Regions from separate parts of the Variovorax sp. GW822-FHT04E09 genome, predicted to be linked through region 1. Evidence: predicted binding sites of a transcription regulator. Region 1 holds the regulator's gene; each other region holds the start of a gene.

The links. The regulator sigma-54, encoded in region 1, starts transcription at its own class of promoters, with help from an activator protein. The targets are predictions, from matches to a motif close to TGGCANGNAANCTGCTTT.
Region 2: the regulator sigma-54 is predicted to act here: its motif matches at 2,280-2,297, upstream of nirB (nitrite reductase large subunit NirB).
Region 3: the regulator sigma-54 is predicted to act here: its motif matches at 4,513-4,530, upstream of hmpA (NO-inducible flavohemoprotein).
Region 4: the regulator sigma-54 is predicted to act here: its motif matches at 3,627-3,644, upstream of AC1RL8_RS23870 (pilin).

Annotation. Positions count from the first base shown of each region.
Region 1 covers NZ_JBXAMR010000010.1:64,689-72,079, reverse strand. The annotation lists gene AC1RL8_RS28740 (YceI family protein) at 1-330, shown strand, start outside; gene AC1RL8_RS28735 (YceI family protein) at 369-1,001, shown strand; gene AC1RL8_RS28730 (LysE family translocator) at 1,027-1,674, shown strand; gene AC1RL8_RS28725 (hypothetical protein) at 1,848-2,294, shown strand; gene AC1RL8_RS28720 (phospholipase D family protein) at 2,362-3,978, opposite strand; gene rpoN (RNA polymerase factor sigma-54) at 3,989-5,578, opposite strand; gene lptB (LPS export ABC transporter ATP-binding protein) at 5,596-6,390, opposite strand; gene lptA (lipopolysaccharide transport periplasmic protein LptA) at 6,387-7,106, opposite strand; gene AC1RL8_RS28700 (thiol:disulfide interchange protein DsbA/DsbL) at 7,229-7,391, opposite strand, start outside.
Region 2 covers NZ_JBXAMR010000007.1:295,378-302,768, forward strand. The annotation lists gene AC1RL8_RS25965 (MFS transporter) at 1-454, opposite strand, end outside; gene AC1RL8_RS25970 (2-hydroxychromene-2-carboxylate isomerase) at 668-1,306, opposite strand; gene AC1RL8_RS25975 (DUF1289 domain-containing protein) at 1,303-1,572, opposite strand; gene AC1RL8_RS25980 (YbaK/EbsC family protein) at 1,569-2,057, opposite strand; gene nirB (nitrite reductase large subunit NirB) at 2,507-5,026, shown strand; gene nirD (nitrite reductase small subunit NirD) at 5,051-5,392, shown strand; gene AC1RL8_RS25995 (formate/nitrite transporter family protein) at 5,443-6,255, shown strand; gene AC1RL8_RS26000 (bifunctional protein-serine/threonine kinase/phosphatase) at 6,273-7,391, shown strand, end outside.
Region 3 covers NZ_JBXAMR010000005.1:128,273-135,663, reverse strand. The annotation lists gene AC1RL8_RS20790 (FUSC family protein) at 1-1,790, opposite strand, end outside; gene AC1RL8_RS20785 (MarR family winged helix-turn-helix transcriptional regulator) at 1,797-2,255, opposite strand; RNA gene rnpB (RNase P RNA component class A) at 2,415-2,783, opposite strand; gene norR (nitric oxide reductase transcriptional regulator NorR) at 2,843-4,429, opposite strand; gene hmpA (NO-inducible flavohemoprotein) at 4,566-5,750, shown strand; gene cysK (cysteine synthase A) at 5,842-6,762, shown strand; gene AC1RL8_RS20760 (NAD(P)/FAD-dependent oxidoreductase) at 6,836-7,391, shown strand, end outside.
Region 4 covers NZ_JBXAMR010000006.1:234,712-242,102, reverse strand. The annotation lists gene AC1RL8_RS23885 (PilC/PilY family type IV pilus protein) at 1-218, shown strand, start outside; gene AC1RL8_RS23880 (sulfatase-like hydrolase/transferase) at 409-1,779, opposite strand; gene AC1RL8_RS23875 (serine hydrolase domain-containing protein) at 1,824-3,005, opposite strand; gene AC1RL8_RS23870 (pilin) at 3,031-3,570, opposite strand; gene AC1RL8_RS23865 (3',5'-cyclic-nucleotide phosphodiesterase) at 3,772-4,575, opposite strand; gene AC1RL8_RS23860 (CHASE2 domain-containing protein) at 4,605-6,863, opposite strand; gene AC1RL8_RS23855 (FHA domain-containing protein) at 6,936-7,391, opposite strand, start outside.

The DNA.
Region 1 (7,391 bases):
CCCATGAGCGATGCCGAGCTGCCCAAGCCGACCTGGTTCGACACCGCGCATTTCCCGCAGGCCAGCTTCCGCTCGAGCGCCATCAAGGCGCTAGGCGAGGGCCGCTTCGAGATGGCCGGCAAGCTCACCATCAAGGGCGTCAGCAAGTACGTGACGGTGCCCGTGAACATCGTGTCGTCGGGCGGCGCCTATTCGGTCGCCACGGGCACCCTCACGATCCAGCGGCTCGACTACAAGGTGGGCGACGGCGAATGGACCGACACCTCGGTGGTCGGCAACGAGGTGCAGGTGCGCTTCAAGCTGACGCTCGCGGGTCTCGGGCCGCTGTGACGACGATTTCATTTCCCATGCATCCTTCTTCCTTTGCCATGAACAAGCTCTTCTTCGCCGCGGCCCTTTGCGCGGGCGCGGCCCTGCCCCTGGCCGCCACGGCCCAGGAATACACCGCGCCGCCGCTGGCCGCCAAGCCCGCGGGCGGGCCGGTCAAGAACGCCAGCTACGTGATCGACCCGACCCACACCTTCGTCATGTACGAGATGGGCCACTACGGCACCACCACCAACCGCGGCCGCTTCAGCACCAAGGACGGCTCGGTGAAGATCGACGGCACCGGCGCCAGCGGCAAGGTCGACATCACGATGGACATCAGCTCCATCAACACCGGCGTCGACCTGCTCAACCGCCACGTGCAGAGCAAGGACTTCTTCAACGTGGCCGAATTCCCCACCGGCCGCTTCGTGGCCGAGCGCATCGACTTCAGCGGCGACAAGGTGACCGACGTGCCCGGCACGCTCACGCTCATGGGCCAGACCAAGCCGGTGACGCTGAAGGCCGTGCGCTTCAACTGCTACCTGAACCCGCTCATCAACCGCCAGGTCTGCGGCGGCGACTTCGAGGCCACCGTGCAGCGCAGCGACTGGGGCATCACCTGGGGCCTGAACTTCGGCTTCGAGAACAAGGTGAAGCTGCTGGTGCAGGTCGAAGCCGTGAACGTGCAATGAACCCATCCCCCACCGGAGCCCACTCATGACCGACGCCCACCTCCTGTCCCTGCTCGGCATCGCCGGCGCCATGGCCGTGGGCGCGATGAGCCCCGGCCCGAGCTTCGTGATGGTGGCGCGCACGGCCGTGGCCTCGCGCAGCGACGGGCTCGCGGCGGCGCTGGGCATGGGCGCCGGCGGGCTGGCGTTCTCCATCGCGGCGCTGGCCGGACTGCAGGCGGCGTTCCTCGCGGTGCCGGGGCTGTACCTCGCGATCAAGGCCTTCGGCGGCGCGTACCTGATCTACCTGGGCTTTCGCATCTGGCGCGGCGCCCGCCAGCCGCTCGCGATCACGCCCGACACGGACGCCTCGCCCCGCAGCCAGGGCCGCAGCGGACGCACCTTCCTGCTCGGCCTGGCCACGCAGATCAGCAACCCGAAGACGGCGGTGGTGTACGCGAGCATCTTCGCGGCCTTCCTGCCGCGCGAGGTGCCGCTGGTGCTGGCGCTCGCGGTGCCGGCCGTGATCTTCTGCATCGAGACGGGCTGGTACGCGATCGTCGCGCTGGCGCTGTCATCGGCCGCGCCGCGCGCAGCCTACCTGCGCTACAAGACCTGGATCGACCGTGCGGCCGGCGGCGTGATGGGCCTGCTGGGCCTGCGGCTGGTGTGGTCGGCGGTGCGCGGCACCTGATCGATCAGGTTCGACCGGCGATGCCGGCTCCGGGCAATGCGCCCGGGGGAAGCCGCGTCTTTCTTCACGCGGTCTGGATTTCTTGAGGGGATGTGCGCGGCAGCCGGGTTGTTTTCAATCGGCAACGGCTATGGTCCCGCTTCCAGGTCCAGCTTCGTCATCAAGCCCATCGCATGCCATTCGTCCACCAACTCCTGATCGCCGCCGCTCTCACGGTTGTTGCAACACAGTCCTCTTCCGCGACGCTACAGGACGAAGATCTGAACAGGGCCCTGCAGGGCGTGTGGTGCAACTCCGATGACGGTGGAAAAACGTGCCATGGGTATGACGAATACGTCGACGGCACAAGCTCCTTTTGTGGGGCTTTTCCTGAAAGCAAGGAGCCCTACACCGCGGCAATGCGCTACAAGATTCAGGGCAATCGCATCTGCGCCGTGATCACTGCGAGCAGCAACCCGATCATTGGGCCCGGCTTTTCATTCTGCGATGAGATTCTTGAGATCGACGAACACTCCGTGCGCTCTTACATGGCCTGGTTCGATACGGTCGAGACGAGATTTCGTGTCCCGAAGTCTCAAATGACCTGCGCGACTCCCGAAAAGCCACCGCTCCCGCGTTGAGGCTCGCCGCCAGCGACCATCTGCGGCAGCGCCATGCTTGCAAAGCCTTTCGCAAAGCACCGCTGCGCTACAGCAAGCTCTCGGGCGTGAGCGGCGCCAGCAGCTCGAGCATGGTGCGGTCCCAGAAGCCCGAGTCGGGTTCTTCGTGCAGCACGGTGGTCTTGCCGCCTTCCTCGCTGACCCACTCGATGCGCCGCGAGCCGGTGGCGCCCGCATCGGCGCCTTCGGCAAAGCGCAGCCGGTAGGCGCCCTGCTGCTTGAGCACGTCGAGCAGCTTCAGTGTCTGCTGCGCCATCTCGGGGCTGCGGATGAACAGGCCGATCTCGGTGTTGTGAATCTCGGAGCGCGGATCGAAATTCATCGAGCCGACGAACAGGATGCGCTGGTCGATCACCGCCGACTTGGCGTGCAGCCGCCCCACCGAGGTGCCGAACAAACCCAGCCGCACGCTGCGCCGCGTGCGCGCGGAACTCAGCTCGTGCAGCTCGGCGCCCAGCGCCAGCATGTCGGCGCGGTAGCGGCGGTAGGCGGTGTGCACGAGCGGTTCGTCGGTGGCGGCGAGCGAGTTGGTGACCACGCTGATCTTCACGTTGCGTCCGCGGATCTCACGCATCACCTCCAGCCCCGACGCGCCCGGGATCAGGTAGGGCGAGACCAGCGTCACCTCGCTGCGCGCGCGGCGCATCTGCTCGACCACGTTGTAGCGCACGCTGTCCACGTCGAGCAGCGGCACGCCGCCATACGACGCGGTCTTGCCGATCACGCGGTCGGGTGAATCGGCATACGCCTCGGCGGTGGTCCAGATCAGGCCCAGTTTGCCGGCGTCGAGGTCGTCGGCCACCGGGCTGTAGCCGAGCAGGTCGTTGGGCGCGGGCTTGGGCGGCGGCGGCGTGGTGTCGGGGCCGGTGGCGGCGTCGAAGCGGCGCTGCAGCTCCTCGCGCGGCAGGTCGGTGTGCACGACCGCGCCGATCGGGCGCACGTGCGGACTGTTCCAGTACTGGTCGAACAGCACGCCCAGGCGCGGGATCAGCGCACCCGTCACGAAGGTGTCGAGGTCGATGAAGTTCGGGCCGGTGGTGCGGCGGAAGTACTGGTTGCCGATGTTGCGCCCGCCCGCCACCGCCATCGCGCCGTCGGCGATGAAGAGCTTGTTGTGCATGCGGCGGTTGACGCGGCTGAAGTCGAACAGCGAAGCGGTGAAGCGCTTCAAGAGGCTGCCGCGCCCGGCCGGGAACGGGTTGAACAGGCGCAGCTCCACGTTCGGCGTGGCGGCCAGGCCGAGCAGCAGCTCGTCTTCGCCAGAGGTGTACAGGTCGTCCATCAACAGGCGCACGCGCACGCCGCGCTGGGCCGCATCGCGCAGGGTGCGCAGCAGGTAGCGGCCGGTCTCGTCGTTCTCGATCTGGTAGTACTGCACGTCGAGCGTGCGCTGCGCGCGGCGCGCCAGCTGCAAGCGCGTGTCGAAGGCGAAGTCGCCGCCGGGCATCAGGCGAAAGCCGCTGAGGTCGGGGTCGGGCTGCGAGGCCAGCGCGATCTTGCCGAGCGCGGTGTCGGTCGAGACGGTGATGGCCTTGGTGGGCGGGCGCGGTGCGTCGTCGGGCAGCGTTGCGCAGCCGGCAAACAGCAGCGCCGCCGCGACGACGACCACCCAATGCCCACAGCGCGACAGCAGGCGGCTCGTCATCGTCGGTCTTCTAGAGTGCCTTGCGCAGATTGGCGGGCGCGATGCGCAGCGCTTCGCGGTACTTGGCGACGGTGCGGCGCGCGCACTCGATGCCCTGCTCTTTCAGCATCTCGGAAATCTGGCTGTCGGACAGCGGCTTCTTGATGCTCTCGGAACTCACGAACTGCTTGATGAGCGCGCGCACCGCGGTGCTCGACGCGTTGCCGCCGGTCTCGGTGCCCAGCGCCGAGCCGAAGAAGTACTTCAGCTCGACCGTGCCGAAGGGCGTGGCCATGTACTTGGCGGTGGTCACGCGCGAGATGGTCGACTCGTGCAGGCCCAGCTCGTCGGCGATCTCGCGCAGCACCAGCGGGCGCATGGCCAACTCGCCGTGCACGAAGTAGCTCTTCTGGCGCTCGACGATGGCGTTGCTCACGCGCAGGATGGTGTCGAAGCGCTGCTGGATGTTCTTGATGAACCAGCGCGCCTCCTGCAGCCGCTGCGACAGCGCCTGGCTGCCTTCGCCCTTGTGCGACTTGAGCGCGCCGGCGTAGATGTCGTGCACGCGCAGGCGCGGCATGACCTCGGGGTTGAGCATGACGCGGAACTTCACGTTGGTGCCGCGCCCGGTCTTGGTGACGATCACGTCGGGAATGACGATGTTGCGCTCGACGTCGACGAAACGGCGGCCCGGCTTGGGTTCGAGCCGCGCAATGATCTGCAGCGCCGAGCGCACCAGGTCTTCGTTGGTGCGCGTGAGCGTGGCCAGGCGCTTGAAGTCGCGCCGCGCGAGCAGCTCCATGGGCTGCTTGCAGATCGCGATGGCGGTCTTGCGGATGAGCGCTTCGGCCTCGGTCTCGTCTTCGCTGGCGAGCGCCTTCAGCTGGATGCTCAGGCATTCGCCGAGGTCGCGCGCGCCGACGCCCACCGGCTCCAGGCTCTGCAGCAGGCCCAGCGCCACCTGGAAGTGGTGCACGAGGTCGTCGAACTGGTCGTTGTCGTCGCCCGCCAGGCCCGAGGCCAATGCGGGCAGCGAGTCTTCGAGGTAGCCGTCGTCGTTGAGCGACTCGATCAAAAAGCGCAGCGCGGCGCAGTCGTTTTCATTGAGCCGCAGGCTCAGCGCCTGGCGGTGCAGGAACGACTGCAGCGACTCCTGGCTGCGCGCGAGTTCGGTGGCGTCGGCACGCTCGTCGTCGCCCAGGTTGTTCTGGCGCGCGGGCGCATCGCTGCCCCACTCGCTGTCGTCGGGCGCCATGTCGACGGTGCCGTCGCCTTCCCAGTCGGGCTCGCGCTCGGCGATCTCGGCGGCGGGGCCGTCGGTGTCGGGGGTCGAGGTGGTGGTGTCGCTGGACGTGGAGGACGTGCTGGCGGCGGACGGCGTGAACTCGGCCTCCCCCTCGCCCGCGTCGTCGCGCGGCACCGGCGCATCGGCCGTGTCCAGCCCGAACTCCTCGCGCGCCGCTTCTTCCGCGGTGCGTTCAAGGAACGGGTTCTCGTCCAGCATCTGCTCCACCTCCTGGCTCAGTTCGAGCGTGGAGAGCTGCAGAAGCCGGATCGACTGCTGCAGCTGAGGCGTCAAGGCCAGATGCTGCGAGACGCGAAGGGACAGCCCTTGCTTCATGGAGACCCGACCCTCCCTTACATGCGGAAGTGCTCGCCCAGGTACACCCTGCGTACCTCGGCGTTGTCGACGATCTCCGAGGGTGTGCCTTGTGCCAGCACGTGCCCGTCGCTGATGATGAACGCGTGATCGCAGATGCCCAGCGTTTCACGCACGTTGTGGTCGGTGATGAGCACGCCGATGCCGCGCTCTTTCAGGAAACTGATGATCCGCTGGATCTCGATCACCGCGATCGGGTCGATGCCGGCGAAGGGCTCGTCCAGCAGGATGAAGCGCGGCTGGGTGGCCAGCGCGCGTGCAATTTCAACGCGGCGGCGCTCGCCGCCCGACAGCGCGAGCGCGGGCGAATCGCGCAGGTGGTCCACGCGCAGGTCGGCCAGCAGGTCGGCCAGGCGCTCTTCGGTGTGCTGCTTGGTCAGCGGCATCATGCGGCCGTTGGCGTCGGGCTCGCGTTGCAGCTCGAGCACGGCGCGCACGTTTTCCTCGACCGTGAGCTTGCGGAAGATCGAGGCTTCCTGCGGCAGGTAGCTCAGGCCCATGCGCGCGCGGCGGTGGATGGGCATGTGGGCGATGGGCTCGCCGTCGATGGTGATCTCGCCGGCGTCGGCGCGCACCAGCCCGACGATCATGTAGAACGAGGTGGTCTTGCCCGCGCCGTTGGGGCCGAGCAGTCCGACGACCTCGCCCTTTTGCACGTCGAGCGAGACGTCTTTCACGACCGTGCGGCTGCCGTAGCTCTTCTTGAGGCCGCGCGCCACGAGGCGGCTGCCTGGAATGCCGTCGGCGGTCTGGGTTCCTGCGGTTTCGATCACTTGCGCCCTTCCCCTTCGGTGCCGCCCAGCGTGGTGGTCGGGCGCAGCCCGGCGCCGGGCGCGGGGGTGGGTGCCGGGGCCGCGGGCTTCTTGCCACCGGCCGCCGGTGCGGAGCCGGGCGCCGCCGGGGCCGGCGTGGCCTTCGGCGTGAGGATGGCCTTCACGCGGCCGCCACCGCCCGCCGAGACGCCGGCGTTCGGCGGCACGAGGGAACCGTTGACGGTGTAGGTGTCGTTGCTCTGGTCATAGACGATCAGCGCGCCGCTGCTCTCGTCGTTGGCCGTGGCGCCGATCAGCCGGCGCATGACGGCACGGCGGATGAACTTGACGTTGTCGGCGCGGCTGTCGTACTCGATGACTTCCGACTCGCCCTCGATCCACTCGTCGCCGGCGTTGCGCTTCTGCTTGTAATAGGCCAGCTTGCCGGGCGCCGCCGTGACCACGCCGTACTGGTAGCCCTCGGCGTCCTGGCGCACGTCCAGCCGCGCGCCGCGGATGATGATCGTGCCCTTCGTGACCAGCACGTTGCCGGTGAACACGCTGGTCTGTTTCAGGTCGTCGTAGCGCATCGAGTCGGACTCGATGTTCATCGGCTTGGTGCGGTCGGCGGTTTCGGCCAGGGCGCCCGAGGCGGCACCGGCCAGCAACAGCGCGCCGAAAGCCAGGCGGCCGAGGCGACGAAGGGTGGGGAATGTGGGGATGGAGGGCAATGTCATAAAGGCACGAAACTTGCTCTGAAACATTGTATGCGTGGGATGGCAATTGCCCACCGCCGCCAATGAAAAAGCCCGCCGAAGCGGGCCTTGCATTCGACCGAAGAACCAGGTCGCCGGGTCTGTCAGCCCTTCTTGGCTTCGCCGATGAGGAAGGTCGCGACCTGCAGCACCTTGGACATGCTGCCGGCGGTTTCGCCGTCGACATACCAGCGGCCCGCCACGGCCAGGGCCGGCACGCCGGCGACCTTGTAGGCCTCGGTCTGCTGCGCCGCGCGGCGAGCCTTG
Region 2 (7,391 bases), on a different contig from region 1:
CCACGTAGGTGGCGGCACCGCCGTACTCGCCGCCGAGCGCCAGGCCCTGCAGCATGCGCAGCGCGATCAGGATCACCGGCGCCGCGACGCCGATGGTCGCGTAGCTGGGCAAGAGGCCGACGATGAAGGTCGACAGGCCCATGATCAGGATCGTCACCAGGAAGGTGTACTTGCGCCCGATCATGTCGCCCAGGCGGCCGAACACGATGGCGCCGAACGGACGCACCAGGAAGCCGGCGGCGAACGCCAGCAGCGCGAAGATGAAGGCCGCGCCCGCATCCAGGCCGCTGAAGAACTGCTTCGCGATGATCGCGGCGAGCGAACCGTACAGATAGAAGTCGTACCACTCGAACACGGTGCCGAGCGAGGAGGCGAAGATGACCTTCTTCTCCTCCGCGGACATGGGCCGGGGGGCCGGATGCGGCACTCCCCTTGAATCTAGCGTGGCTGCCATCGTCGTCTCCTGGTGTGTATGTATGCGTCCATCGGTTCCCGGCATTCGGGACCGTGGGGCATTCTTGGAGGCGCGACTGACCCGAGGCTTTCGCGAAACTGAACGGGCGCTTACGGTTTAGGGTGAAACCCGCGCTGCTCGTTTCAGCTTGTAAGAAACAAGGACCCTGCGCGGGTTTGTCCTCAGTCCTTGCTGCGAAGCAGCAAAAAAGCCTCAGCTCTTACGCAGCAACGAGGGCCGCTGGTCGGCGCCGGTCCATTGCGGGCCGTCGAACCAGGCGTCGCCCTGCAGGTAGGCGCGCAGCATCGCGAGGCCGTCGAAGCCCCAGAACAGGCGCCCGTCGACCACGTAGCAGGGCACGCCGAACACGCCCTGCGCCACGGCCTCGTCGGTGTTGCGCTTGAGCAGGGCCTTGTTCTCGTCGCCGTTCACGTCGCGCTTCGGCTGCAGCTGCGCCGTGAGCGCGGCCAGCCGCGTGGCATCGCCCGCCTCTTCGCCGCCGCGCCACACATGGCGAAAGAGGGTCTCGGCCGCCAGGCGGCTGATGCTGCCGTCGTCGCCCGTGGCCACGGCCAGGCGCAGGTGCGGCAACGGGTTGTACGGGTGCGAGGCCGGCATCTCGATCGGGATGCCGTGCGCCTGGCCCAGCCACAGCACGTGGCGGTAGGTCCAGCTGCGCTTGGATGGAATCTCGGCCGGCCCGAGCTGGCCGTGGTGCTTGAGCAGCGCGCCCAGCAGCACGGGCTTGTAGGCCACGCTCACGCTCAGGCCTTCGAGCGCCTCGGGCAGGTGCTCGAACGCCAGGTGCGCGTAGGGCGAGATGAAATCGAGATAGAAGTCGATGTGCTTCATGCGTCGTGGTCTCCTGTGGTGGGTTCGGGCACGCGCCAGATGCCGGCCTGGGCCCGCAGTTCGATCGCGCGCCACACCTGGCGGCGGCTGTCGTCTTCCATCTTGCTCCAGCCGGCGATCTCGGGGATGGTGCGCAGGCACCCTTCGCAGAAGCCGCTCAGGCGGTCCATGCGGCACACCGACGAGCACGGCGAGGGCACCTCGCCGTCCATGCGCTGCACGGTCCCGGCGCGCTCGGCGAGCGCATGCGCTTCGTCGAAGTTCACACCACGTCGGCCACCGGCGCGCCGGTGAGCTTCTCTAAATCGTTCGGGTGCAGCTGGAACACGGCGTGCGGATGGCCCGCGGCGGCCCAGATTTCCTCGAAGCGGAACAGCTCGCGGTCGATGAGCACCACCGGCTTGGTCACATGGCCCACCGGCGACACGCCGCCGATGGTGAAGCCGGTGCGCGCCTTCACGAAGTCGGCGTCGGCGCGGCCGGTCTTGCCGACGATGGCATCGACCTTCTTCTCGTCGACGCGCTTGTCGCCCGAGGTGATGACCAGCACCGCCGCCTCGTCGCTCTTGCGGCGGAAGATGATGCTCTTGGCGATCTGCCCGACCGAGATGCCCAGCGCGTCGGCGGCCTGCTGCGCGGTGCGGCAGGCGTCGTCGAGCATGCGGGGTGCATGGGGATGGCCGGCGTCCTGCAGCACGCGGGAGACGCGCTGGACACCTTCAGGGAGGGAATGGAGTTCGGAGCCGCACATGGCAAGTTCTTCGAGGTTCGTGGGGGCGTTCGCCCTGCGTTGCAAGGCCCCGAGCATACGGAAAAGCCCCGCGCACCGACGCCGCCGCCCCCATCCGCCCTTCAACCCCGGCGCACCAATGCGGAGAGCGCCGGCGCACGACGCCCGTGCGCGGCGTGCCGGCCCCGGTCCGCTTTCGGTGCGCCACCGGCCGATGAGGCCCGCCGCACGGGCTTTTGAGCGCGGCACGCTTATTGCTGAACACGGTGGCGACCCACCGGCCTCTGCGGCGGGTTCGCAGTGCCTCCGCTAACGACGGCGGGGTTCAAGCGCACCGATGGCCGCCCGCCGCCGGTTCGTCTGCTCCAACCCATTTCGCATCCGTTCCGTCGCGGGGGCCCCAACGACGCTGTCTGTTCGACAGTGGCTGCGGGGGCGCCTTCCAGGGCCGGTTGCGTGCAGGACCCCCAATGAAGATCGCAGTCATCGGCCACGGCATGGTCGGCCACAAGTTCCTCGAGCAACTCCACACGCTCGGCATTCCCGGCGCACAGGTCACCGTGCTGTGCGAAGAGCCGCGCCCGGCCTACGACCGGGTGCACCTGTCCGAATACTTCTCCGGCAAGACGGCCGACGACCTGTCGCTGGTCGAGCCCGGCTTCTTCGAGCGCAGCGGCTTCACGCTGCGCCTGGCCGCGCGGGCCGTGGCCGTCGAACGGCGCAACAACACCGTGACCACGGCCGACGGCGAGGTGATCGCCTACGACAAGCTGGTGCTGGCCACCGGCTCCAACCCCTTCGTGCCGGCCGTGCCGGGCCGCGACCGGCCGAACTGCTTTGTCTACCGCACCATCGAGGACCTGGACGCCATGAAGGCCTGCGGCGCGAAGTCGCGCAGCGGCGTGGTGGTGGGCGGCGGCCTGCTGGGCCTGGAATGCGCCAAGGCGCTGCGCGACATGGGCCTGGAAACGCACGTGGTCGAGTTCGCACCGCGCCTGATGGCGGTGCAGGTCGACGAAGGCGGCGGCCGTGCATTGCGCGGCAGCATCGAGGCGCTGGGCCTGCACGTGCACACCGGCCGCAACACGGTGGAGATCGTCGACGGCGCGAGCGCACGGCACCGCATGGTGTTCGCCGACGGCACGCACCTGGAGACCGACATGATCGTGTTCTCCGCCGGCATCCGCCCGCGCGACGAACTGGCACGCCAGAGCCTGCTGGCCGTGGGCCCGCGCGGCGGCGTGGCGATCGACAGTCACTGCCGCACCAGCGACCGCAACGTCTACGCCATTGGCGAATGCGCGGCGTGGAACGAACAGACCTTCGGCCTCGTCGCGCCGGGCTACGACATGGCCCGCGTGGCCGCGCGCCACATCGCTGGCCAGGACGACGCCGCCTTCACCGGCGCCGACCTGAGCACCAAGCTCAAGCTGATGGGCGTCGACGTGGCCAGCATCGGCGACGCGCACGGCAAGACGCCGAAATCGCGCGCTTACCAGTACATCGACGAGCGCAAGCAGGTCTACAAGAAGATCGTGGTGAGCGAAGACGGCAAGCAGCTGCTGGGCGCGGTGCTGGTCGGCGACGCCGGCGAGTACGGCACGCTGCTGCAGCTGGCGCTCAACGGCATCGTGCTGCCCGACGAGCCCGAGTTCCTGATCCTGCCGTCCAGCGACGGCAAGGCCAAGCCGGGCCTGGGCGTCGATGCGCTGCCCGACAGCGCGCAGATCTGCTCGTGCAACAGCGTCACCAAGGGCCAGATCTGCGAGGCCGTGGGCCAGGGCGTGTGCACGCCCGCCGAGATGAAGGCCTGCACCCAGGCCGGCGCCACCTGCGGCGGCTGCGTGCCGCTGGTCACGCAGGTCATGAAGATGGAAATGGCCAAGCGCGGCATGGCCGTGAACAACCACCTGTGCGAGCACTTCCCCTACTCGCGCCAGGAGCTGTACCACCTGATCCGCGTGGGCGAGATCCGCAGCTTCGCCGACCTGCTCACGAAGCACGGCAAGGGCCTGGGCTGCGACATCTGCAAGCCGACCGCAGCGAGCATCTTCGCCTCGTGCTGGAACGAGTTCGTGCTCAAGAAAGACCTGGCCGGCCTGCAGGACAGCAACGACTACTTCCTGGGCAACATCCAGAAGGACGGCACCTACTCCGTGGTGCCGCGCATGCCGGGCGGCGAGGTCACGCCCGAGGGCCTGATCGCCGTGGGCCAGGTCGCGAAGAAGTACGGCCTGTACACCAAGATCACCGGCGGTGCGCGCGTGGACATGTTCGGCGCGCGCGTCGAACAACTGCCGGCCATCTGGGAAGAACTCATCGCCGCCGGCTTCGAGTCGGGCCATGCCTACGGCAAGTCGCTGCGCACGGTGAAGAGCTGCGTGGGCTCCACCTGGTGCCGCTACGGCGTGGACGATAGCGTCGGCCTGGCCGTGGAACTGGAGAACCGCTACAAGGGCCTGCGCGCGCCGCACAAGATCAAGTTCGGCGTGTCGGGCTGCACCCGCGAATGCGCCGAGGCGCAGGGCAAGGACGTCGGCATCATCGCCACCGAAAAGGGCTGGAACCTCTATGTGTGCGGCAACGGTGGCATGAAGCCGCGCCATGCCGAGCTGCTGGCGAGCGACCTGAGCAAGGCCGACCTCATCCGCATGATCGACCGCTTCCTGATGTTCTACGTGCGCACGGCCGACCGCCTGCAGCGCACCAGCACCTGGCGCGAGAACCTGGAGGGCGGCCTCGACTACCTCAAGGGCGTGCTGCTGCAGGACACGCTGGGCCTGGGCGCCGAGCTCGAGGCGCAGATGCAGCACGTGGTCGACACCTACCAGTGCGAATGGAAGACCGCGGTGAACGACCCCGCCACGCGCCAGCGCTTCCGCTCCTTCGTCAACAGCGAGAAGCCCGACGAGCACATCGTCTTCGTGCAGGAGCGCGGCCAGAACCGCCCCGCGCGCCCCGAGGAACGCCGCGAGACCAGCGCCGCCTGAGCGACCCACAACGAAGGAAACCCCATGACCACCGACACCCTGAACTGGACCGCCGTGTGCGCCGCCGGCGACATCCTCCCCGACACCGGCGTGTGCGCGCTGGTCGACGGCGTGCATGTCGCGATCTTCCGCGTCGGCCAGGAGCCCTCGCTCTTCGCCATCGACAACGTCGACCCGAAGGCCGGCGCCAGCGTGCTCTCGCGCGGGCTGGTCGGCAGCCTGGGCGAGCGCATCGTCGTGGCTTCGCCGCTCTACAAGAACCACTTCGACCTGCGCAGCGGCGAATGCCTGGAGGCGCCCGAGCACTCGGTGCGCGCGCATGCGGTGCGCGTCGAGGACGGCCGCGTGCTCGTCGCGCTGGCCTGACGCCGCTTCGCCCTCTTCCGATTTTTTCAGCCTCTCTCCAAGGACCCCGAATGGCCTACCTCGCCCCTGCCGAATTCGTGACCAAGATGGTCGACGCCGGTGAATCCAAGCTGCTGATGTCCACGCGCGACACGCTGATCCGCTCGTACATGGCCGGCGCCATCCTCGCGCTGGCCGCGGCCTTCGCCGTGAGCATCACCGTGAACACCGGCAACGCGCTGGTGGGTGCGATGCTGTTCCCGGTCGGCTTCATCATGCTGTACCTGCTGGGCTTCGACCTGCTCACCGGCGTGTTCACGCTGGCGCCGCTGGCCGTGCTCGACAAGCGCCCCGGCGCCACCTGGGCCGGCGTGATGCGCAACTGGAGCCTGGTGTTCGTGGGCAACTTCGCCGGCGCGCTCACGGTGGCGGTGTTCATGGCGATCATCTTCACCTTCGGCTTCAGCGAGGCGCCCAACGCCATCGGCGAGAAGCTCGGCCACATCGGCGAAGGCCGCACCGTCGGCTATGCGGCGCACGGCGCGGCCGGCATGCTCACGCTGTTCATTCGCGGCGTGATGTGCAACTGGATGGTCTCGACCGGCGTGGTCGCGGCCATGATGTCGACCACCGTGTCGGGCAAGGCCATCGGCATGTGGATGCCCGTGATGGTCTTCTTCTACATGGGCTTCGAGCACTCGATCGTCAACATGTTCCTGTTCCCCGCCGGCCTGATGCTGGGCGGCAAGTTCACCTTCATGGACTACCTGATCTGGAACGAACTGCCCACCGTGATCGGCAACCTCGTCGGCGGCCTGACCTTCGTGGGCCTCACGCTGTACGCCACGCACTACAAGACGGCGGCCAAGCGCGTCGCCGGCTGAGCCACCGCATCGTTCGCATGCCCGCGCCGCCGCGCAAGCAGCTGCGCGTGACACTCGGCCAGCATTCGCTGGCGGGGCTTCACGCGCCGGTCAACCAGGACTTCCACGGCGCCATGCTGCCCGAGGGCGCGCTGCGTGCGTCCAAGGGCATCGCCGTGGCGCTGGCCGACGGCATCGGCTCCAGCCGCGTGAGCCAGGTGGCGAGCGCGGCGGCCGTGCGCGGCTTTCTCGACGACTACTACGCCACCTCCGACACCTGGTCGGTGCAGCGCGCGGCGCAGCGCGTGCTGGGCGCCACCAACGCCTGGCTGCACGCGCAGACGATGCGCAGCGACGCGCGCTTCGACAAGGACAGCGGCTACGTCTGCACCTTCAGCGCGCTGATCCTCAAGGGCCGCGACGCGCACCTGCTGCACGTGGGCGACGCGCGCATCCACCGACTGCACGCCGGCGCGCTCGAGCAGCTCACCGAGGACCACCGCGTGCGCGTGTCGTCGGTGGAGTCGTACCTCGGGCGCGCGCTGGGCGCGGGCGCCCATGTGGAGATCGACCACCGCTGCTGGCAAGCCGAGGTCGGCGAGGTCTACCTGCTGGCCACCGACGGCGCCTACACGCACCTGGACGCGGCCGCCGTGCACGAGGCGCTGGCGCTGCACGCCGACGACTTCGACGAAGCAGCACGCTGGCTCGCGGAAACCGCGCGCACCCGGGGCAGCACCGACGACATCACGGTGCAGCTGCTGCGCATCGACGAGCTGCCCGACGCCGCCGCGCCGCCCGCGCAGCTGCAGCGCGAAGGCCTGGCGATGCCGCCGGCGCTGGCGCCGCGGGCCCGCTTCGAGGGCTTCAGCCTCGTGCGCGAGCTGCACATGAGCGCGCGCAGCCACGTCTACCTGGCCACCGACGACGCCACCGGCCAGCCCGCCGTGCTGAAGCTGCCGTCGGTCGACCTGCGCGACGACCCCGGCTACCTCGACCGCTTCGTGCTCGAGGAGTGGGTGGCGCGGCGCATCGACAGCCCGCACGTGCTCAAGGCCAGCGCCGTCGAGCGCCCACGCGCGCACCTGTACGTGGCCATGGAGTACGTCGACGGCCACACGCTCGCGCAATGGATGATCGACCACCCCCGGCCCGAC
Region 3 (7,391 bases), on a different contig from region 1:
TCGCGCAGCGCGTCGTTGGCGGCCACGCCCTCGACAGTGCCACCGGCCTGCGCGATGCGCGGCGCCAGCAGGCCGATGCGGTCGAGCATGCGCACGGCATAAGCGTCGCTCTGCGCGTACTGCGGCTGGGTGGAAGCGGCCATGTCGCCGAGTTCGCGCCAGGTGGCGCGCTGGATGCGGCGCGCGCTCCAGTCGGCGCCCACCGAGCGCACCAGCCGCGTGACGCGCGCGGCCATCACCACGCCGACGATCTGGCCGGTCATGCTGTTGATGAAGCTCACGAGGTCGGCGCTGGCGGTGTCGTGCATCGCCAGCGTGCCCGACACGCCGAAGACCAGCGCCATCGCGGCCATGAAGTGCGTCGGGCGCGGCAGGTACAGGCCCAGCACCAGGAACAGCGGCGCGCAGACCAGCGCGAGCATGCCGAAGTCCTGCACCGTGGGCATGAGCACCAGCACGTAGACGGCCGAGATGGGAATGGACCACAGCGTCCACTTCAGGAAGCCGTGCATCGCGGGCACGGGGTCGTCCATGGTGGCGAAGAAGCAGCAGAAGACGGCGGCCATCATGGTGGCGGCCGAGCCCATGGTCCAGCCCGTGAGGATCCAGAACGCGCCGCACACGCAGATGGCGATGACGGCGGCCAGCGCCGACAGCAGCGCCATGCCGTGGTCGCGGTGCATCGCGCGCTGGCCCAGCGCGGCCGTGCGGCGCAACGGCGCGCCGCCCTTCAGGCCTTCGTCGATGTCGCGGCGCAGCCGGGCGCAGGCGGTCCAGCCGTCGACCAGCTCTTCGAGCCGGCCCGCGAGGCCGATGCGCAGCGCACGGGCCCAGGGCGTGACCCCCGCGTCCTGCGCGCCGCCCAGCGCAGCGATCGCCTGGCGCAGCGCCTGCAGGCGGGTGGAGGCATCGACGGCCGGATCGCTTTCGTCGCGCAGCCACTGCGCGGCCAGCGCCAGCACGGCGGTGACGTCCGGCGCGAGGCGGCCCTCGGCCTGCGCCAGCGCCTGCAGCCGGTCTTCGACGGCCGACAGCGCGGGCGTGAGCGCCGCCACGCGGTCCTGCATGGCGCGGATCGCGCCGGCGGTCCAGCGCAGGTGCGTGGTGTCGAAGGGCACGTGGGTCGAGAGAAGGCGCAGTTGCGTGATGTCGCCGGCGAGGCGGCGGCGGTCGTCGTCCAGGCGCTTGGGGTCGGCGTCCTTGGGGGTGCTGCGGTCGCCGGGCTGGAACAGGTCACCGAGCCACTGGCGCGCGTCTTTCAGCGTGCGGTCGAGCAGGCCCAGCACGGTGGGCGCGAGCCCGGCGGGCAGCACGAGGCTGTGGACCAGCGTGGCGCAGAAGATGCCCAGGCCGATCTCTTCCACGCGCGCCACGGCGGTGTCGAACAGCACGAGCGGCGTCTGCACCGACGGAAAGCCGATCAGCGCCGCCGTGTAGCCCGCGAGCATGAAGACGTACGAGCGCGGCGTGCGGTCGAGCAGCGACACATACAGGCACAGCCCGACCCACAGCGCGAGCACCAGCGTGAGCAGCTCGGGCGCGTTGGACAGCGCGGGCACCATGAGCACGGTGGCGACGCTGCCGATGAGCGTGCCGCAGAAGCGGAACACCGCCTTGGAGCGCACGGCGCCGGCCAGCGGATGGGCGACGACGTAGGTGGTCATGAGCGCCCAGAAGGGGCGCGGCAGGCCGGCGCGGCTGGCCAGGTACATCGCCAGCATCGCGGCGGCGAAGCTCTTGACGGAAAAGAGAACTTCCGCGCGGGTGAAGCGCAGCAGGGCCATCGACATTGCCATTTACTGGCCGCGCCCTTCCTGCTGCAGGCTCTGCATGCCGGCGGCACTGCGGCCGAGCTTGGCCTCGAGCGCGCCGAAGACGCGCAAGGTGGCGGCGATGTCCTCGTCGGGAATGCCTTCGAACAGCGCGGCGCGCATCTGGCGCAGCGCGGCCTCGATGGGCTCGCAGACGGCACGGCCGGCGGGCGTGAGGTGCAGCGTCTTGGCGCGGCGGTCGGCCGGGTCTTCGCGGCGCTCGACGAGGCCGGCCTCGACCAGCTGGTCGAGCGAGCGCACCAGCGACGGCCCTTCGATGCCCAGCGCCTCGGCCACCGTGCCCTGGCGCACGCCGTCTTCCATGCGCCCGAGCACCACCACCGGCCAGGCCAGCGTCTGCGACAGGCCCACGTGCGCCACCGCCTTGTCGGCCGCCGCGCGGTAGCCGCGCTGGAGCACCGACAGCGAGGTGCCGAGCCGCATCAGCGCGTGTTCGCGCAACGGGGAGATGGGTTCGGTATCGGCCACGGCGTTATCAATTAGTTAGCTTGCTAACAATTGTACGGGTTTCTACCGAGTCTTGCACGCGGCCGCGCACGCCATCAGCGCGCGGCCCAGGGAAAAGGGGGAAGGGAAAGAAAAGTGTGAAGCTCGCCGATAAGCCGGATTCTGTGCACCGGGGCCCTCTTGCGAAGACCCCGGCGTGACCGCCATTACTCTGGGCCGTTTGTCGCCAAACGGCTCGATGCCACCTACCCGCCAGCTCAGCGGAACCACCTCAATACTGGCCTACTTGGTGTTGCTGCGCGCAGAGATTGCCCGTTTCACCCGAACTGAATCGGCTCGTCTCTGTTGCTCTGATCCTCACCTCACGGTGGAGAGTCGTTAACTCCTGCGCTGTCCTGTGCAGTCCGGACGTTCCTCCAGTGCGATCTTTCGACCCGATGCTGTTGCCCGAAGGCAGAGCATCGTCCCTTTCGGGCTTGCACCAGCGGCGGTCTGGCGTGCTTCACCTCTCGATTATCGCCCGCCCCATCAATGACCCTTCGAGCGGTGTCGCGCGCCGGTCGTCAGCCGGGCGTTTCGTGTTCGCCGGCCTGCACCAGGCCCAGCTTGCGCAAGGTCCGGTGAAAGTTGCTGCGGTCGATGCCGGCCTCGCGCGCGGCGCTGGCCACGCGGCCGCCGTGGCGGGCGAGCAGTTCCAAGAGCCAGGCCCGCTGGAAGGCCTCGGTCGCCTCGCGCAACGTGCCACCAGCAATGGCAGGCCCCGCGTATTCGTTCGCCGGGGCCTGCACGGGCGCCGCCACGGCGCTTCCCACGCCGGCAGCGCTGTCCAGCGCCAGGTGATGCGGCTCGATGGCCGTCCAGCGCGAGCCGCGCGGCTGTTCCCTGAACGCCCGCAGCGAAGCGCGGCTGATCACGTGCTCGAGCTCGCGCACATTGCCCGGCCAGCCGTGCGCCAGCATGGCGGCCTTCGACGCCGGCGAGAGCCGCAGGTTGCGCGCGCCCAGCCGGTGCTGGTTCTCCTCGAGAAAGCTGCCGGCGAGCACGAGCACGTCGCGCCCCCGTTCGCGCAGCGGCGCGACGACGAGCGGATAGACCGACAGCCGGTGGTACAGGTCGGCGCGAAACCGGCCCTGCGCGATCGCCGCGGGCAGGTCGCGGTTGGTGGCCGCGATCACGCGCACGTCGACCTTGCGCATGCGGTCGCTGCCGGGGCGCTGCACCTCGCCGCTTTGCAGCACGCGCAACAGCTTGGCCTGCACGCTCAGCGGCAGTTCGCCAACCTCGTCGAGAAAGAGCGTGCCGCCATCGGCGATCTCGAACTTGCCGTCGCGGTCCTGCACGGCGCCGGTGAACGCGCCGCGCTTGTGGCCGAAGAGTTCGCTGTCAGCCAGCGACTCGGGCAGCGCCGCGCAGTTGACCTGCACGAGCGGCTGCTCGCTGCGGCGCGAGCGCGCGAGCAGGCGCTGCGCGACGAGGTCCTTGCCGACACCGGTTTCGCCGAGCAGCAGCACCGTGAGGTCGGACACGGCGACCGTGTCGATCTCGTGGCACAGCTGCTTCATCGCCGGGCTGCTGCCCAGCAGCTCGCGGGGAGCGCCGCGCCCTGCGCGCAATGCCTGCGCGACGGCCTGCTCGCGCATCGCGCGCGCCTGCATCTCGCGGATCGTGTCGGCGGCCTCGATGCCGGTTTCGACAAGCGCAATCAGTGCCTCCATCTGCGCCGGGCCGACGGCGTCGAAGGCGTGCGGCTCCAGGGCGTCCAGCGTGAGCAGGCCCCAGACGGCGCCACGCAGGCGCAGCGGCGCGCCCATGCAGTCGTGCACTGGCAGGATGCCCGGCTGGCCGGCGACGAGGCCGTCGTACGGGTCGGGCAGGTTGCTGTCGTGGGCGAAACGCAGGCCCCGTTCGCTGGCGAGCAGGCGCGCAAAACGCGGATGGGCGGCGACGGGAAACTGGCGCCCCAGGGTTTCATCGCTCAGGCCATCGACCGCGACGGGCTTCAGCACGTCGACGTCGAGCTGCAGCAGCGCGGCGGCATCGCAGCGGACCAGTCCGCGCGCGGCGGCGAGCAGCGACCGGTAGCGGGCGGCCTCGGCTTCGGGCTCGGGTGGTGAGGCCTCGGTGGTCGAATCGACACGCATTGTGGTCATAAATACAACACTGAATTTGTTGTGAATTTGACCACACCTGATAAATCCCCAATGGCGTCAAGCACTTGCAGCTGCCTTCCGGCTGGCACGGATCGTGAGATGAAACAGGCATCTCCAACCGAAGGACCGCAAGACCATGAACCCGCAAACCATCGCCATCGTCAAGTCCACCGTGCCCGCGCTCCAGGCCCACGGCGAGGCCATCACCAGCCACTTCTACAAGATCATGTTCGAGGGCCATCCGCAGGTGAAGGCCTTCTTCAACGAGGCGCACCAGGCCGCTGGCACGCAGGCGCGCGCGCTGGCGGGGGCGGTCATCGCGTACGGCGCGCACATCGACCGGCTCGAAGCGATCGCCGGCGCCCTGCCCCGGATCATCCAGAAGCACGCCGCGCTGGGCGTGCTGCCGGAGCACTACCCGATCGTCGGCCACTACCTGCTGCGCGCCGTGAAGGAGGTGCTCGGCGACGCCGCGACCGACGAGGTGATCGCCGCCTGGCGCGAAGCCTACGAATCGCTGGCGGGCCTGCTCATCGACGCGGAAGAAGCCGTCTACAGCGCCAATGCGGCGCAACCCGGCGGATGGCGCGGCACGCGCGAGTTCCGCGTGGCCCGGCGCGAAGACGAAAGCGAGGTCATCACCTCGTTCTACCTGGAGCCCGTGGACGGCGGCGCGCTGTTGGCCTTCACGCCGGGGCAGTACCTCACGCTGGTGCTGGAGATCGACGGCCAGCCGGTGCGCCGCAACTACTCGCTGTCCGACGCGCCGGGCAAGCCGTGGTACCGCATCAGCGTGAAGAAGGAAGAAGGCGGCCGCGCCTCGAACTGGCTGCACGCAGCCGCCGCGGTCGGCACGCGGCTGCAGGTGCAGGCGCCGTGCGGCGACTTCGTGCTGCAGCCCGCGGGCGAGCAGGCGCGCCCGCTCGTGCTGGTGACGGGCGGCGTGGGCATCACGCCCGCGATGAGCATGCTCGAATCGGTGGCGCACACCGGCCGGCCGGTGCACTTCGTCCATGCGGCGCGGCACGGCGGCGCGCATGCGTTCCGCGCCCGCGTGGACGCACTCGCGCAGCGGCATGCGAACGTGAAGCCGCTGTATGTCTACGACGCGCCGCGCGACACCGACACGCCGCACGCGACCGGCTTCGTCACCCGCGAACTGCTGGCCGGAGTGCTGCCGGAAGACCGCGACGTCGACCTGTACTTTCTGGGACCGAAGCCCTTCATGCAGGCGGTGTATGCCAACGGGCTGGCGCTCGGCGTGCCGAAGCAGCAGCTTCGCTACGAGTTCTTCGGGCCGCTCGAAGCCCTGGAGGCCTGAGGGAAGCAAGGCCCTGCGCTGAAACAGTCGCGGGCTGGTCTCACAATGCGCGCTGTCCGCCCGAACAACCGCATTGATCCAAGGAGATTCCATGAAGGCCCAGAACATCCTCCAGACCATCGGCAACACGCCGCACATCCGCATCAACCGCCTGTTCGGCCATGCGAAGCAGCAGGTCTGGATCAAGTCGGAGCGCGCCAACCCCGGCGGCTCGATCAAGGACCGCATCGCGCTGTCGATGGTGGAAGACGCCGAGAAGAGCGGCGCGCTCAAGCCCGGCGGCACCATCGTCGAGCCCACCTCGGGCAACACCGGCATCGGCCTGGCGATGGTCGCGGCCGTCAAGGGCTACAAGCTGATCCTGGTGATGCCCGACAGCATGTCGGTGGAGCGCCGCCGCCTCATGCTGGCCTACGGCGCCACCTTCGACCTCACGCCGCGCGCCAACGGCATGAAGGGCTCCATCGCCCGCGCCGAGGAAATCGTGGCCGGCACGCCGGGCGCGTGGATGCCGCAGCAGTTCAACAACCCCGCCAACGTCGACGTGCACGTGCGCACCACGGCCGAGGAAATCGCGGCCGACTTTCCCGAAGGCATCGACGTGCTCATCACCGGCGTGGGCACGGGCGGCCACATCACCGGCGTGGCGAAGGTGCTCAAGAAGAAGTGGCCCAAGCTGCAGGTGTTCGCGGTGGAGCCGGTGGCTTCGCCCGTGATCTCGGGCGGCGCACCGGCGCCCCACCCCATCCAGGGCATCGGCGCGGGCTTCATTCCGAAGAACCTCGACACCTCGCTGCTGGACGGCGTGCTGCAGGTCGACGCCGAACCGGCGCGCGAAATGGCGCGCCGCTGCGCGGTCGAGGAAGGCATCCTGGTCGGCATCTCGTCGGGCGCGACGCTCGCGGCCATTGCGCAGAAGCTGCCCTCGCTGGCGCCCGATGCGGTGGTGCTGGGCTTCAACTACGACACCGGCGAGCGCTACCTCTCCGTCGAAGGCTTCCTGCCCGCCTGATCCAGCTACAAGTTTCATAGCGCCTCGGGCGCTTAAAATCGTCGGTCTGCTTGATAACCACAAGCCCCACGACATGCTGCGAATCTCCGAACTCAAACTCCCGCTCGACCACGCCCCAGAGGCGCTGGCCACCCTGATCGCCCGGACGCTCGACGTTCCGATTGAAGCGATCGCCTCCCACACCGTCTACAAGCGCAGCTTCGACGCCCGCAAGGTCGACCTGCTCACGGTCTACATCTGCGACGTGCAGCTGACCGACGCCGCGCTCGAAGCCGCGCTGCTGGCCAAGCACGCCAGCCACCCGCACATCCAGCCCGCGCCCGACATGCGCTACACGCCGCCGGGCCAGGCGCCCGCGGACGCCACGCGGCCCGTGGTGATCGGCTTCGGCCCCTGCGGCATCTTCGCGGCGCTGATGCTCGCGAAGATGGGCTTCAGGCCCATCGTGCTCGAACGCGGCAAGACCGTGCGCCAGCGCACCCGCGACACCTGGGGCCTGTGGCGCAAGAGCGTGCTCAACCCCGAGTCGAACGTGCAGTTCGGCGAAGGCGGCGCCGGCACCTTCTCGGACGGCAAGCTCTACAGCCAGATCAAGGACCCGCGCTTCCTCGGCCGCAAGGTGATGGAAG
Region 4 (7,391 bases), on a different contig from region 1:
GTACGGGCAGATCGGCGTTGGTGGATGCCAACGGCAACCTCATTGCATATGCGGCAGCGGGTGCTGCGGTGAACGACGTGCGGTTCCTTGGCGTCGATGGTTCCACGCGGCTTGTCAGCGGGGATGTGAAGGGGAACATGCAGAACAACCCCATCAAATTGCCTGGAGCTTTGGGGTTGCGGCTACTCAATTGGCGGGAGGTGCCGACCGTGGATTGATGGAGTGGTGCAAGAGGTCGCGCGCATGGCCTCGATAAATCCCAGCTGGCTGCAGCAAGACACGGCGGCCAGGAGTTGATCTCGCTGAGCGCCATGCGCTCCTCAACCGCGACTCGACGTGTGACGCTGGTGCTGGGTGGTCCCGGGAGTCATGCCTCCAGCCATGCATGCTCAGCGGTGAATGAGTCCTTTAGTCAGCGCTGGGTTCTGTTGCCAATTGGCGCGGCACCCTGATGCTGACGTACGGCACGGCTGTCTCGTCGAACTGCTCTCGCGATTGAGCGTCGAAGAACTTGGGCGAGTGATCACCGACAAGAACTACCTGAAGACCAGGGATGGGGGCATGCTCCAATTGGGCTTTGAGCACGTGCATGAAGTCGTACAGCAGTGCAGCATGGGCACAACGCGCTCCATCGAGCTTGAGGAAAGGGCACACCTGATCTTTCACTTTCGGATTGCTAAGATCCGACTCGCGATAGGGTGTATGGGAATTGAGGGTCATCCAGTAGGTGAACTGCTTGCCGTTGCGTCGCAGGCTGTCTACTACGCGCGGAGCGATGCTGTAATCACAAACCCCAGGAATGTTGGCGCACATCGAACTCCCGAGCATCAACTGCTGCATGAAGTAGCTGTGCTCAAAGCCAATTTCTGGATACCACTGATCGCGGCGATACATCTTCGATGAAGCGCCATGAAACGCTTGCGTTTGCCAGCCTTGGCTTTGTAGTTGACGAGGAAGGCAGTCGTTGGCTTGAGGAACCACGTCAATCCGAAGCGTATGCGGGAACAGCCCACACAATTCCCGGAACTCGCCTTGCAGGGTTGCCCCCATGAACTCCAGCCTTCCACCTTCGTGTGCCCACGCGGGGGAGTTCCATAGGTCCTGCCAGAACTGGTTTTCTGCCTTGTCGTGGGCAAGCCCCCAGGACTCCACAACAATCACAAGCAGCTTGTCTGGAGGTACGTCATTGCCCAGCACCTTCTTGACGGCCGACCTGTCAGCGCCCAGCTTGACGAACTTGCCCAGGTCGTCCGCATATCCTTCCTCGTAGAAAGAAAAGGTGTCACGGAGGAATTGGCTGTCCAGCACCCACGAACCTGCCAGCTTGGTCGTGCGGACCCCATAGATCTTGCCTTCGCTGTGCTCAAAGCCATTGCGCGTCGGCCATAGCAGTGCAAGGCCGAGCAACGCGATCACCCAAAGCAGCATCCCATGGCCCGGGGACGCTCGCTGGTGGACCTGCACGCACAGTCCCCCCCATAGCAACAGGACAAACAGTCCCGCAATGCCGGCCATGATCCAGGTCACGTTCGTGTGCGGGATGTAGCTCAGCAAATCCAACACATCGGCATAGCTGGACGATAGATTGATTTGGGCGAATATGAACAGGAAATCTGCCGACCAAAGCAGCGCTAATCCAAGTGCGAAAAGCCAAGGCCGGCCACGAGTCAACGCGACCAGCACCAGAAATTCCGCCCAGAACCACGGCCTGTAGAGCTGGAGCCATTGCGCAGCCACCACGCCTGGCAGCATAGGCAGGAGCAGTGCAAGCAGTTGCATCAAGCCGACTGCCTTCACGATGAAAAGTGGGCGTCGTTGCATCCTCAATGGAAGCCTTTGAGAAAAGCCCGTTCGATAAATTCGGAAGCACGCAATGGCTGCCCGACGTCACCAGCGCCCAGCCACACAATGAAGTTCCCGGCGTCATCGGACAAGAAAAGAGCCGACATGCCGTACAGATAGCCTCGCTGTAGCCAGACCTGATGGTCACCGACACGGCGCCGCTCAAGAAATCCATCTTGGCAACTCTCGGGCACGGTTTCGTTGCAGGGGATGCTGGAGTCATGCATGCCGCGCGAACGGTCCAGCAGTGGGCGATTGTCAGCAATGAAGCGCGCCAGTCCTTCTGCACTGCCTGTCATGCCCATCGGAGCACGAAGCGCTTGCCAGTCGAAATGCTCGACAAACTCTGGCCCGTGCAACTCGTTGTGCATGAAGTTGTATGCGAGCGGCGAGTCCGCTTGGTCCATGTAGCCGATGCCGTATTGCGACAAGCGCATGTCCTGCTCGAGCGCGCTCCATAAGCTGCGGCCCGCGTGCCGTTCATAAGCGACTGCAGCCAAACAGTAGCCCAAGTTCGAATAGGCATGGCGAGAGCCCGGCGTGAATTGAAGCTGCGCCTGTGCCAGCTCTTGCACCTGGCCGGGACACCAAGGCTTCTTGTCGTTGATGACCATCGGGTCCTCGGCGCGCATGCGGTCGAAGCCGGCGGAATGATTCAGGAGATGGCGGACCTGTATCTGCGCAATGTGCGGGTCTCGAAAAGGAGGACCCAGGTCCAGCACGGCTGCCAGCGGCTGGTTCAGCCAATCTGCTTGACCATGGACCACGCCAAAGAAGGTGACGATCTTTGACAAGCTGGCCAAGCGAAAGCTGGAGCCAGTTGCCACGCGTTGGCTGATAAGGGGATAGCGCTCCCAACCGTTGACACATCCTGATCGACTACCAGCCTTGTCCACGAACACGAGTTGATTTGCCGGAGAGTCAAGCCGGGTGGGCAACTGGCGGGCCAACTCTTGAAGCCAACTGGGAGTATGGGCATCGCATCGAGTCGAAAGTGCGGACAAATGCCCTGTGATTGGATAAGCCCAGCGTCTGACCATGTTGCGATCTGTCTCCCATGCGAACCAGGGGAGAAAGATCGCACTGATGAGCACGACGTAAAGACAGATGCGAGTCTTTTTACGCATGACGTGAAAAGAGCGCCCTAAAGGGCGCTCTTTCATTTGCTAGATCGAAAGCGAGGTAGTGTTACGGAGTAGTGCCGCTGCCGCCACCGGTGCCGCCGCCGCTGGTAGCAGCCGTGCTGGACGAGCAGCCAGCGGGGCGGTACTTCGACTCAACGGTGGTCGAGCAAGACCACGTGCCCGAAGCAGAGAGGCGCGTCCAGGTCAGCGTCTTCCCGGTGATTGCCGCAGCTGCATTGCCGCCAAAAGTGGCCACGAGTGCACCGTTGTTCGTGGCAGTGCCAAGGTCGGCGGTAAGGCCCGTGCTAATCGTGACTGCGGCGCCCAGCAGATTGCTCGCGGTCGAGCCTAGATTGCACTGGACATTGGTAGGTGTTGCGGTCGAGAGAACAGGCGTGAGCTTGCCATCAAGAATGCAAGCCTCTGCCGCAGTGCGCAGCGAGGCGACTTCAGACATGACGCGCGCAACTTGCGATTTGGCAACGTACGTCTGGTACTGCGGAATGGCAATGGCAGCCAAGATACCAATGATCGCCACAACGATCATCAGTTCGATCAGGGTGAAACCCTTTTGCACATTGCGTGCGATAGAACGACGGTTCATTCATTAACTCCAGGTTGGTTTGTAGAGCCCGGGAACCAGCCCGGAGCGAGGAACCTTCCGCAGCATCCGTGCCACCCGGTTTCCCCACTCTGCAACCCTCGATCGGGCCGTCTTTGGTCACAAGATGGTTACATGATGTGACATAACTCGCACTCAGATGCCAATTGTGTCGACAAATTTGTCATGCCCGACCGGGCCCTGTCAGAAGGTCAGCACCCCGTTCGCCTTGAGCCAGCGAATGTCCCGCTGCGCCAACCCTGCCACCTCCCGCCCCGCCAGCATCTCGATCTGGCTCATGATTTCTTCGGTCTCTGCGGGCTTGGTGTGGGTGATGTAGATCGGGTATTGCTTGCCCGGGTCGATCTGCGCCAGCTCGTGCGCCAGCGCCACCGGGGACAGGTGCAGGCTGCGCTCGGCCAGCGCCTCCTCGCGGGAGCTGAAAGCCGTCTCGATGACCAGCATCGCGACGTCGATCGCGTTGATGCGCTCCCAGAAGGGCGGATTGCGTTCTGTGTCGCCGCTGAAAACCCAGTGGGCGCCGCCTTCGGCCCGGCGGATGGCGAAGCCGCAGGCCGGCACGGTGTGGACGGCCGGCAGCACCTCGATCAGCTTGGGAGCGTCGCTGCCCAGCTCGAGGCGTTGCCCGACCGCGATCTCGTGAAAGCTCACGAACGGCGATTCGGGGCTGGGAATGCGTTCGAAATTCGGCCAGATGACGTTGTTGAACACATGCGCCCGCAGCGCGTCGATGGTGGCCGCCAGAGCATGCACGCGCAGGGGCCGGGTGCGGCGGCTGCCGACGGCGTCGAGCATCAGGGGCAGGGCGGCGATGTGGTCGAGGTGCGAGTGGGTGAGCACCACGTCGTCGATGGCGGCCATCTCGTCGAGGGTGAGGTCGCCGACGCCCGTGCCGGCGTCCACGAGCAGGTCCGCATCGACCAGGAACGAGGTGGTGCGGCAGTCCTTGGCGATGGCGCCCGAGCAACCCAGCACGCGAACCTGCATTGTGGAAGACCCCTTGTATGCGTCTGTCGTCATTTGGTGTCGAACCGGGTGGCGCCGTCCCAGTCCGGGTCTTGCGGGCGAAGCGCCATCGAGGCTAAACGCTGAGCGTAGAGCTGGTAAAGGACTTTTTTCGCATCCGCGGCGAGCAGGGGAGCCAGCAAGTTCCGGCCCAGCGCCCAATCCTGGCGGCGGTAGGCGGCGAGCACCTGGCTCCAGCGGTCGAGTTGCTGCCGTGTGTCCTGCGCCTCGGCTGTGGCTTCCGGCGCGAGCGGGGTGTAGATGGCGACGGCCTGGGCCTTGCCCTTGACGCGCACGCTGTCGAGTTCCTGCCAGACGAACCCGGGCGCCGCCTCGCGGGTGGCGCCGCTGGCCACGATCTCGACCCCGTAGTGTCCGCTCAGGCCCTCCAGCCGGGACGCGAGATTGACCGCGTCGCCGACCACGGTATAGCTGCGGCGCGCGGTCGAGCCCATGTCGCCGACGCTCATGAGGCCGCTGTTCAGGCCGATGCCCGCGCTGATTTCGGGGCGGCCGTTGGCGCGGTGCTGGCGGTTGATGTCGTGCACGGCGGCCGCCATGTCGATCGCCGCCTGCACGGCGAGCGCGGCATGGCCGGGCGTGTCGATGGGCGCGCCCCAGAAGGCCATGACGCAGTCGCCCATGTATTTGTCGACGGTGCCGCGGTGCGCGCTGATCACCTCGGTGAGCCGGCTGAAGACGGTGTTCAGGAAGGCCTGCAGCTCGGCCGGCGCCATCTGCTCGGACAGCCGGGTGAAGTCGCGCATGTCGCAGAACATCACGGTCATTTCCTTGCTCTCGGCGCGCATGCTGTAGCGGCCGGGGCGCACGAGCATTTCGTCGACCAACTGCGGCGGCACGTAGGTGCCGAAGAGCCGCACCAGCCCGCGCCGCGCGCGCGATTCGACGAAGTAGCCCCAGCTCATGTTGAGCGCGAAGGCCAGCGCCACCATGACGAGCGCCGACGCCAGCGGGAGCACGAGGCTGTGGCCGACGTAGAGCCAGGTGTTCAGGCCAACCAGCGCGGCGACCACGCCCGCGCCGAGCAGCACGGCGCGCGATGCGGACAGCAGCGACAGTCCGAACGCGAGCAGCAGCCCCGCTGCCAGCACGGTCAGCACTTCATATCCCGGCGCGTAGTCGGGCACGGCCAGCAGGCGCCGGTCGAGCAAGCCCGAGACGATGTTGGCGTGCACTTCGACGCCCGGAAACGCGGCACCGACCGGGGTGGCGCGCAGGTCCTGCAGGCCGGGCGCGGTGGCGCCGAGCAGCACGATCTTGTCCTTCAATTCGCCCGGCGCCAGTCGGCCCTCGAGGACGTCGGCGGCGGCCACGTAGCGGAACGACCCTGCGCGCGGCCCGCCAGGGCCGCGAAATGGCACCTGCAGGCTGGCACTCTGGTCGACCGGGATGCGCAGCGACCCCAGCACCAGCGCCTGCAGGCGCGGAAAGTTGCCGTCGCCGGCCACGAGCGCCGGCCGCACGGGCGGCGAGCCGTTCGCCAGCCGGTACACCGCCAGCGCCAGCGACTCGTAGTGCCCGGGCGATGCATGCTCGCCTTCGTAGCGGGCGATGAGCGGCACGCTGCGGATCACGCCGTCGTCGCTGCCGTCACCGACCAGGGTATTCAGGAACCCCGCGACCGGCGCCGCGCGCCCCAGCACCGGCAGGCTGGCGCCAAAGCCGTTCCAGAGCGTGACGAAGGAAGCATGGGGCGGAAAGGCGTCGGGTGGCAGCACGGGCGTCGCCGGCAGCAGCCCCTTGGCGCTGGGCTGTTCGGTGCGGGTGAAGTAGTAGCCGAGCGCCACGGGCTGGCCGCGCAGGGCCTGAGCCAGTGTGGCGTCGTGGTCGAGGGTGGGCGCGAGCTGGTCGATCTCGGCGGCGAGGCCCTGCACGCCGCTCAATGGCCCGGCTGCGATCTCCTTCAGGCGCCCGAGGCCGGAGCTGCGATCGGGCTCGAGAAACATCACGTCGAAGCCGAGCACGGCCACGTGCTGGCGGGCCAGCAGTTCTGTCGTGAGGCTGGCGATCTTGTCGCGCGGCCAGGGCCACTGGCCCTCGCGCGCCAGGCTGGCGTCGTCGACATCGACGATCACGACCCGCGTGTCGGGCGTGCCCGGCATGGTGGCGCGCAGGCGGGCGTCGTAGATCAGGTGGTCCAGGTGCTCAATCACGCCCAGCCGCCAAACGCCGGTGGCATGGAGCAGCGCCAGCAGCACCGGCAGCAGCGTGATGGCGATGCGCGGCCAGTGCCGCCGCAATGCGCTCATGGCTGGTCAGCCTTGGACAACGGATGCCTGCCGGCGAGAAAACGGGGAACGGAGCAGGGCGTCCGGGCCGGCTCAGATCCGGACGAACTGCATGCGCGAGGCGCCGCCGAGTTCGAGCACGTCGCCTTCCTGCAGCGCGACGGCCTCGGCGCCCAGCGGGGCGCCGTTGAGCGTGACGCTGCCGACGACGGTGGCCGCCACGTAGCCCTGGCGGCGGCGGGTGACGACGGCCACGGCGACGCCGGGCTTGCCGATGGTGGTGACCACCTTCTGCAGCGGGACGTCCTGGCCTTCGTTGGCGCCCGAGAGCACGCGCAGCACGGGCACGCCCAACTCGACCAGCGCACCCGATTCGGTGGGTGCCGACGAGAGCGGCATCGGCGCCGAATACTCGGAGAGCGAGGCCCGCACGGAGCCGGGGCCGGCCATGAGGTTGCTGTGCGAGCGGAAATGAATGCGGCAGCCGCCGACCTCGATGACGTCGTTGTCCTGGAGCGCCTGCTTCTGGACGGCCAGCGCATTGACGTA